DNA from 4 places in the Burkholderia sola genome. Region 3 is predicted to be linked to each of the others. Evidence: predicted binding sites of a transcription regulator. Region 3 holds the regulator's gene; each other region holds the start of a gene.

Region 1 (2,196 bases), 3.2 Mb from region 3:
CGACGTCGGCCGGTCAGCGCGCGAGCGCCGACACGCGTCCGTCGGGGCCGTACACGCCGGACGGCGCGGGCGCCGAGCGCAGCACCGCGAGCGCGCGCTCGTTGTAGTCCATCCGGATCCGGATCAGCATCCCGTTGTTCGCATTGGCCTGGCGCGCGCGTTCGGCGGCCTGTTGCAGCAGTTGCCAGCGGCTCGCGAGGCGCGCATCGCGCTCGGCCGCCTGGTCCATGCCTTTCTTGCCGGCCGGAAAGCCGAGCGCGGAAAGCTGCGTGTCGCGCGTGCGTTCGAGCTGCGCGAGCCGGTCGATCAGTTCGCTTTTCTTCTCGACGATGCCGGGCAGCATCTCGAGCGGCTCGGCCGTCGTCAGCGCCTTTTCCTCGTAGACGAGCAGGGACGCGAACGCCTCGATCGTCGCGTGTTCGTCGTTGACCGTGGCCAGCAGCTCTTCTCTCATCGCGTCATGCTCGTCACGCCGGTGCGTGCGGTGTCGCGCGCGCCGGCAAACCGGGTGACCCGGCCACGAGGCCGGGGCTTAGCTGCCCTGCGGGCGCTGCTGCTGCAGCAGTTCGCGGGCGGTGTTCAATACGCCGTCGGCAATCTTGTTCGCGTCGATCGTCAGCGTGCCGTCGTTCAGCGCGTCCTTGATCGACTGGACCAGACCCGTGTCGATATCGGCGTCGCCCGACGCGGATACCGAACGCAGCTGGCCGGACAGACCCGACAGGTTGACGTTCGTGTCGCTGCCGCTCGATCCTGCATCGGCTGCCTGTGCGGACGACTGGGCCGTGCCGGACGGCGCACGGGCCGCGCCGGTGCCGGTCGGCGCGAGGGGGCTCGGTTTCGGAGTGGAATCGATCTTCACGATGGGTTTCCTGTACGGTTTGACCCAGATAACGGCCGGGTCGGCCCGAACTTTAGCATCGCGAGCCCGAAATGCCCCGAATAAACAATTCTTTACATTTTTGCGGCAGATCCATCCCTACAGCGGAATTTCGACGGTGCCGGCGTCCTTGACGATCGCCGTGACGATCTGCCCGGCCGCCATCCGCACGCGTACCGACTGGCCCGGCGCCGCATTCGCGAGCACGCTGCCCTCGGCCGAAATCGTGAAGCCGGGGCCGGCCGCGACGACCCGCACCGTCTGGCCGGCCGACACCGACGCCGCGCTCTTCAGCATGTCCTGCCGCAGCGGTAGCCCGGCCGAGATGCGCGCGAGCGCGGTCGCGCCGACGGCCTGCGCGGGATCGGTGATCACCGCGAGCGGCAGCACCGTCAGGTCGCCGTCGCGCGCGACCAGGTCGGCCGCGGAGAGCGGCTCGCCGGGCGCGATCTGCCGCGCGGCGACGTAATAGGTGGCCTGCACGGCGACCTTCGCCTGCAGGTAGACGGTCCACGGCCGCTCGCCCGCGCAGCGCACGCCGACCGTCGTGCGGCCCCACAGGCGCGCGCCGGTCGGCAAGAACGGCTCGAGCGTCGTGCATGCGGCGAGCCCGCGCGGAAAGGCGGTCGTGACCGTCGCGGTGGTCTTGCCGGGCAGGCCGGCGATCTGCTGCTGCAGGAACGCGAGCGCCGCGCGCCGGATCGTTTCGGGGTCTTGCTGGCCGGGCGGCGTCGCGGGCTGGGCCGTAGCGGCGGCCGGAGCCGGGGCCGGGTTGGCGGAAGCGGCCGAGGTGCGCGCTGCCGCTGCGGCCGACGCGGCACGGGCTGCCGCGAGGCGCGCCGAAGCTGCCGATTGCGGCGCCGGCCGCGCGAAAGCCGATGCAGGCTCGGCCGTGCCGGCGACGACCGTCGCGATGGCGGCGGGGTCCGCCGCGCGCGGCGTCGTGCCGTACCCGGCGTTTGCGCGGGCGGCTGCGTAGACGGGGAGCGGCGCAGGGGCCTGCACAGCGGCCGGCGGCGGAACGCTCGTCACGACCATCTGGCCGGCCGGTTGCGCCGCGTAGCCGTCTCCGGTCGCGGCGCTCGCCGCGCCAGCCGCGCGCCGTCCGCCCGAAGCCGACGCCGAAGCGATCCCCGCATTCCCGCCGAACTGCCCGCCGCTCGCTGCATTGGCGTGCGCGAGCGCGGTTTCGGCCGTCTCGCCGCGCCCGGGAATCACGATCATCCCGTCATCGGCGTGCACGGCGGGCGCGGCGATCCACAGCGCCGCGGCGAGCGCGAACGCACGCCGGGCGTGCGTGAGCCGCCCGTTCCTGC
Region 2 (2,196 bases), 3.2 Mb from region 3:
AATATCGAAACGTCGACGGACCCCAGCCTGGATGCAGGCCACTCCGGGCCCGACTATGCCCGCCGCAATCCGCTGGAAATCGGCGTGCAGCTGCGCAACCTGGTGAACCGCGGCGATTTCCTGACCGTCCAGTACCCGGGTGGCCAGCTCGTCACGCGTCTGCTCGAGGTCGACGTCGGCGAGCGGACGTTCACGTTCGACTGGGGCGCGCTGTCCGAGCAGAACGCCGGCATCCTCGGCGCGTCGCACTGCACGTTCGCGGCCGCGCCGGAGGGCGTGCGCGTCGAATTCACCACGGGCACGCCGCGCGAGACGCGCTACGAGGGGCTGCCCGCGTTCGTCGCCGATTTCCCCGACGTGCTGGTGTGCATCCAGCGCCGCGAATATTTCCGCGTCGACGCGCCGATCGTCGATCCGTTCCTGTGCCGCGGCAAGCTGCCGGACGGCGAAAGCTTCCTGTTCGAGGTGCACAACCTGTCGCTCGGCGGCGTGGGGCTGCGCACGGCCGACGAGCGCGTCGAGGCGCTCGAGGTCGGCACGCTGCTGCCGGACGTCGAGCTCGAGCTGACCGGCCACGGCAAGCTGTCGCTCGACCTGCAACTGGTGTCGCAGCGCTCGACGCAGATGCCGAACGGGTCGCGGCGCTACCAGCTCGGCTTTCGCTACATGTCGCTGCCGGGCAGCGCGGAGAACACGCTGCAGCGGCTGATCACGCAGCTCGAAATGAAGCGCCGCTCGCTCGCGCGGGCCTGACGCGCAGGCCCCCACGGGCCGCCCGCGCAGCGCCGCCGGCGCCTTGCGCCGGGCGCTTCCAGCGGCGACGCACGCCCGTGCGTCGGGCGTGCATTTTTTCCTCAATTTTTTCAATCCGCGGCCGTTATACCGGGAGTCACGCAACCCGGCGGCCGCAGCGCGGCCGGCTCATCAGGATCGCGCATGTCCAACACACTCATGAACCTCGGCGTCAGCGGCCTGAATGCCGCGCTCTGGGGCCTCACGACGACCGGCCAGAACATCAGCAACGCCGCGACGCCCGGCTATTCGGTCGAACGCCCCGTCTATGCCGAGGCGAGCGGGCAGTACACCAGCAGCGGCTACCTGCCGCAGGGCGTGAACACCGTCACCGTGCAACGGCAGTACAGCCAGTACCTGAGCGACCAGCTGAACGGTGCGCAGTCGCAGGGCGGCGCGCTGTCGACGTGGTATTCGCTCGTCGCCCAGCTGAACAACTACGTCGGCAGCCCGACGGCCGGCATCTCGACCGCGATCACGAGCTATTTCACCGGGCTGCAGAACGTCGCGAACAATGCGTCCGATCCGTCGGTGCGGCAGACCGCGATCAGCAACGCGCAGATTCTCGGCGACCAGCTGAAGGCGGCGGGCCAGCAATACGACGCGTTGCGCCAGAGCGTGAACACGCAGCTCACCAGCACCGTGTCGCAGATCAACACGTACACCGCGCAGATCGCGCAGCTGAACCAGCAGATCTCGGCGGCGAGCAGCCAGGGGCAGCCGCCGAACCAGCTGATGGACCAGCGCGACCTCGCGGTGTCGAACCTGTCGAGCCTCGCCGGCGTGCAGGTCGTGCGCAACGACAGCGGCTACAGCGTATTCCTCGCGGGCGGCCAGCCGCTCGTCGTCGCCGACAAGAGCTACCAGCTTGCGACCGTCACGTCGTCGTCCGATCCGAGCGAGCTGACCGTCGTGTCGCAGGGCATCGCCGGCGCGAATCCGCAGGGGCCGAACCAGGCGCTGCCGGATGCGTCGCTGTCGGGCGGCACGCTCGGCGGCCTGCTCGCGTTCCGCCGTCAGACGCTCGACCCGGCCCAGGCGCAGCTCGGCGCGCTCGCGACCAGCTTCGCCGCGCAGGTCAACGCGCAGAACGCGCTCGGCGTCGATCTGGCGGGCAAGCCGGGCGGCAACCTGTTCACGGTGACGAACCCGACCGTCTATTCGAATCAGGGCAACACCGGCAACGCGTCGCTGTCCGTGTCGTTCGCCAATGCGTCGCAGCCGACGACGAGCGACTACACGCTGTCGTACGACGGCACGAACTACACGCTGACCGACCGCGCGAGCGGGTCGGTGGTCGACCAGAAGGCGGGTCCGATGCCGGTCTCGCTCGGCGGGCTGAACTTCTCGTTCTCGTCCGGCGCGATGAATGCCGGCGACCAGTTCACCGTGCTGCCGACGCGC
Region 3 (2,196 bases):
CGCCCTTGATGTGCGCGAGGCGCTTCGAGTACCAGTTCGCGTCGACGTCGAGGTGCGCCGCGATCGACTTGTACAGCGCGACTTCTTCCTCGTTGGTCGGCTTCGCGATCACCGAACGGTCCTTCTCGGCCTTCGCGCCGAGGATCAGCAGCAGCGTTGCGTCGCCGCCGTCGTCCAGGATCATGTTCGCGAATTCGCCGTTCGGCCATTCGAAGATGCGGTGCGAGAACTCCCAGTATTCGTCGAGCGACTCGCCCTTGAACGCGAACACCGGCGTGCCGGCTTCGACGATCGCGGCCGCCGCGTGATCCTGCGTCGAGAAGATGTTGCACGACGCCCAGCGGACGTCCGCGCCGAGCGCCTTCAGCGTCTCGATCAGCACGCCCGTCTGGATCGTCATGTGCAGGGAACCGGCGATGCGCGCGCCCTTCAGCGGCTGCTGCGCCTTGTATTCGTCGCGGATCTGCACGAGGCCCGGCATTTCGGTCTCGGCGATGTTCAGTTCCTTGCGGCCCCAGCCGGCCAGCGCCATGTCGGCGACGACGTAATCGTGGGAAGCCTTGGAATCGATAATGGCGTTCATCACGCCCTCCTTTCTAAAAAGTTTCTAGATTGGTGACGTGAGCGCCGTTCAGGAAGCGGGGCCGGCGCGACGGTCGCTCGAAACGATCGCCGCACGGCTGCTTGGTGAAGCCTTCCGAGCCTGGCGGACGCTGATGGTCCGTCGCAACGCTCCTCGGAAAACGGAGGGGATTGTAGCAAATCGGCGCGCGAAATGCGCAACGACGACGCGTCGGCACGAGACGCGCGCGGCGCGGGCACGCGCGGCCGTGGCCGAAAGGGCAGGACTTCGGGGTCAGGACTCCGCGCCGACCCACGCCTGTTCGCGCAGCCGTGCGCGCAGGCGCGCGACGGCCTGGCTGTGGAGCTGGCATACGCGCGATTCGCTCACCTCGAGCACCGCGCCGATTTCGCGCAGATTCAGACCCCGTTCGTAGTACAGCGACATCAGCAGCTTCTCGCGCTCCGGCAGCCGCTCGATCGCCTCGACGAGCGCCTCGCGCAGATGCTCGTCGAGCAGCGCCGACAACGGATCGGCATGATCGACGCGATAGCGGTCGAGGAACGGCTCGTCGTCGGCCGCGCGATCGAAATCCTCGTAGTAGATGAGCTGGCTGCCGTGCAGGTCCTGCAGCATCCCCTGGTATTCGTCGAGCGGCATGTTGAGGTGCTGCGCGATCTCGGTCTCGCTCGCCGAGCGGCCGAGGTGCTGCTCGACCTGGTGCACCGCATGCTCGACCTCGCGCGACGTCTTGCGCAGGCTGCGCGGCAGCCAGTCGTTGCTGCGCAGCTCGTCGAGCATCGCGCCGCGGATGCGCTGCGTCGCGTAGGTCTCGAACTGCGCGCCCTGGTCTTCCTTGTAGCGGCCGGCCGCGTCCATCAGGCCGATCATGCCGGCCTGGATCAGATCGTCGAGATCGACGCTCGCCGGCATCTTCGCGACGAGTTGCAGTCCGAGGCGGCGCACGAGCGGCGCATATTGCGCGAGCACGTCGGCCTGGGACATCTTTCCTTGAGCGTTGTACATCATGGCTCCCTCCTTCGGGTGGCGCTCACGCGGCGTGTGCCGCGCCCGCCTCATACGACGGCTTGCCGCCGGCGTGGACCGCGCGGCCCGCGCCCGAACCGGGGCGCATCGGCCAGTACAACAGGTCGGCGGCAATCTGCCGGTAATCGCGCGCGGCAGCCGACGACGGGAACGCGTCGACTACCGCATGCATCAGTTCGCGGGCGTGCTCGACGAGCGGATCGGCGCTCACGCAGCCCGCATCGGCGATCGACACGGTCAGGTAGCGGCTCGCGACGCCCGCGAGGTTGTCGAAGGCCGTCTTCGCGTCCGCGTGGCTGGCGACCTGATTGGTCAGCACGCGGAACTGCGCGAACGCGTGCGCGAAATGCAGCCGCTTCATGCACGCATACGCCTCGGTGATCGCCTGCACGGCAACCCGCGTGACGATCAGCACGTCGTGCGCTTCGCGCGCGAGCGCCGACAGCGATCCGTCGGCGCCGAGCTGCGCGTCGACGAGGACGATGTCGGCCGGGCCGTCGATGAAGTCGCTCAGCTGCGCGTCGCTGTAGCCGGCGCGCGCGAGCTGGGCGGCGCCGCACAGGCCGAAGCCGGCCGCCACCCGCGTG
Region 4 (2,196 bases), 3.2 Mb from region 3:
TCGCCGGCGTCGCATCGCCGCCCGAGCGCGAGATCGCGTCGAGCACGCGTCCGACATCGGACAGCGCGGTCTGCGTGGAAGCCGGCGGCGCGGCGGGCGGGCTGCCGGCCGGCGGCGAGGACGACGCGCCGGCGCCCGGCGTGCCGACCTGCGCGGTCGCGCCGCCGCCGGCGGACGCCGCGACGGTGCCGGTCAGCAGGCTGTCGAGGCGGCTCGCCAGCAGCGCGGCCGCAACGGAGTCGATACCGGTCATGATCGGGGCCTGCTCAGCTCAGCCAACGGGTTGCGAATCCGCGCGCGGCACGCCGGCGCCGCCCACGGGAACAGCGCGCGCCGCGTGCGGCGCCGGGTCCGGGCGCCTCGCGCCGGTCGCCCGGCGCACGGCCCTACCCGCGCGCGCGATAAAGATCGGTCAATACCTGGGTCGAGCGCCGCGCCTCGAACAGCGCGGACAGCCGCGCGACGTCCGGGCTCGCGAGATCGCGGATCGCGGCGTCGTCGGCCAGGATGCGGCGGATCAGGTCGAGCTTGCGGCCGAGATCCGATTCGTCGAGCACGACGGCCGGATCGGCCTGCTTCAACCCGTCGACGAGTTGCATGAATTCGGCCTGCAACTCCGGCAACGCGTTCCAGTCGGCGCCGCGCGCGGCGCACAGCATCCGGCCCGACACGGCGGCGAGCGCCTCGTAACGCGCGAAGTATTCGGCCTTGTGATTCATCGTGATGCTTCCGCTACCTGTTGCGCGGCCATCCGCGCGACTTCCGGGGCGATGCCCGTCCATGCTTCCTCGAGCGTCGCGAGCAAGCCGTCGACCTCGATCAGCATCGCGTCGCTCGCCTGCGCGTTCGCTTCCAGCAGGCGCCGGCCGATATAGGTGTACAGCGCATTGAGCCGTTCGGCGATCTCGCCGCCCGCGTCGCGGTTCAGCGACGCCTGCAGGCCGCTCTCGACGATCCGGATCGCCTTGCCGATCGCTTCGCCGCGCCCGGCGACGTTGTCCTGCTGCAAATGCATGCGCGCCAGCGCGATCGCCTGCCGCGCGCCCTGGTACAGCATCGCGATCAGCCGGTGCGGGGAAGCGCCCATCACCCCGGTCTCGACGCCGACACGCGCGTACGCACTGGCTCCAGCGTGTCCTGGGGAAAACATGCGCTTCTCCTTGTTATTTGCGTTGGCTGGTCGGGAGCCGCCGCCGTGCGTCGCACGGTGCGGCCTTCACCGCAGTTATCGGAAGGGATTTGAAAAGCTTTAGGTGCGCGGGGGCCGCCGATGCCGGCTCGCCGGCCCCGTTCCGCAAGCCTGGAGCCATTCCTGGATGCCCGCCGCCGGTTAGCCGTCCCCGAATGCCCGCCCGCGGATGCCCATCGCCTGATGGCCCCTCACACCGCCATCTGCATGATGTCGTTGTAAGCGCTCACTAGCTTGTTGCGGACCTGGAGCCCGAACTGGAAGCCGATGTTGGCTTTCTGCATGTCGACCATCACGTCGTTCAGCGAGATGTTCGGCGCGCCGACCTCGAACGCCTTCGCCTCGCCGAGCGCGTGCTGCTGGTCGCCGCTGATCTTGTCGAGCGACGCCTTCATCGCGCTCGCGAACGTGCCGGCCGTCGCCGCGCCCGAGCCGGCCAGCGCCGCCGTCGGGCTCGCGACGCCGCCGGACGCCTGCGCGGCCATCGACTGCATCTGTTGCAACACCGAACCGATTCCGCTGACGTTCGCAGTCATGCTGCCCCCAAACCTAGAGAAGAGACCCGGACGCACCGGGCGACCCGCCGGCGCCGCACGACGCGCACCATGCCGGATCGCGAAAAAGGATAGCAGCGCGGCGCGCGTCAAAGCCGCGAAAGTACGGGGGAAACCCCGCTCTTTTCGGTCGATCGGAGTGCGCCGCGGGTCACGATAATCGCATCGTGTCATTGTCCGCCCGCTCGTCCGAGCGAGCTCAGTCGTCCCGCTCCGGAGAAACTCGACGCATGGATTCGCAGGCCAACTCGCTGATCAACCCAGACGCCCGCGCGGGCCTCAGCCCGGCGCCAGGCGCCGCCGCGGCCGCCGCGTTGCCGGGCGCGGGCGGCGCAGGCGCGGACTTCGGGCTGGGCGGCTTCGCCGAACGCATCCCCGGCATCTCGCGGATGAAGGGCAACCCGAAGCTGCCGTTCGTGATCGCCGTCGCGTTCGCGATCGCCGCGATCACCG

What was found. The regulator FliA, encoded in region 3, starts transcription of late flagellar genes. The targets are predictions, from matches to a motif close to CTAAAGTTTNNNNNNNNNNNGCCGNTA.
Region 1: a site for FliA is predicted at 892-918, ahead of flgM (flagellar biosynthesis anti-sigma factor FlgM). Genes of this name have one in related genera too.
Region 2: a site for FliA is predicted at 854-880, ahead of flgK (flagellar hook-associated protein FlgK). Genes of this name have one in related genera too.
Region 4: a site for FliA is predicted at 1,227-1,253, ahead of fliS (flagellar export chaperone FliS). Genes of this name have one in related genera too.

What each region holds. Positions count from the first base shown of each region.
Region 1 covers NZ_FR989675.1:3,415,609-3,417,804, reverse strand. Annotated here, with positions in the region: gene KR541_RS15775 (flagella synthesis protein FlgN) at 14-454, opposite strand; gene flgM (flagellar biosynthesis anti-sigma factor FlgM) at 533-862, opposite strand; gene flgA (flagellar basal body P-ring formation chaperone FlgA) at 980-2,196, opposite strand, start outside.
Region 2 covers NZ_FR989675.1:3,405,406-3,407,601, reverse strand. Annotated here, with positions in the region: gene KR541_RS15715 (flagellar brake protein) at 1-753, shown strand, start outside; gene flgK (flagellar hook-associated protein FlgK) at 937-2,196, shown strand, end outside.
Region 3 covers NZ_FR989675.1:228,605-230,800, reverse strand. Annotated here, with positions in the region: gene ahcY (adenosylhomocysteinase) at 1-583, opposite strand, end outside; S-adenosyl-L-homocysteine riboswitch at 616-744, opposite strand; gene KR541_RS01015 (RNA polymerase sigma factor FliA) at 857-1,591, opposite strand; gene KR541_RS01010 (nucleotide-binding protein) at 1,614-2,196, opposite strand, start outside.
Region 4 covers NZ_FR989675.1:3,454,705-3,456,900, forward strand. Annotated here, with positions in the region: partial or broken gene fliK (flagellar hook-length control protein FliK) at 1-253, opposite strand, end outside; gene KR541_RS15950 (flagellar protein FliT) at 387-719, opposite strand; gene fliS (flagellar export chaperone FliS) at 716-1,150, opposite strand; gene fliE (flagellar hook-basal body complex protein FliE) at 1,381-1,725, opposite strand; gene fliF (flagellar basal-body MS-ring/collar protein FliF) at 1,974-2,196, shown strand, end outside.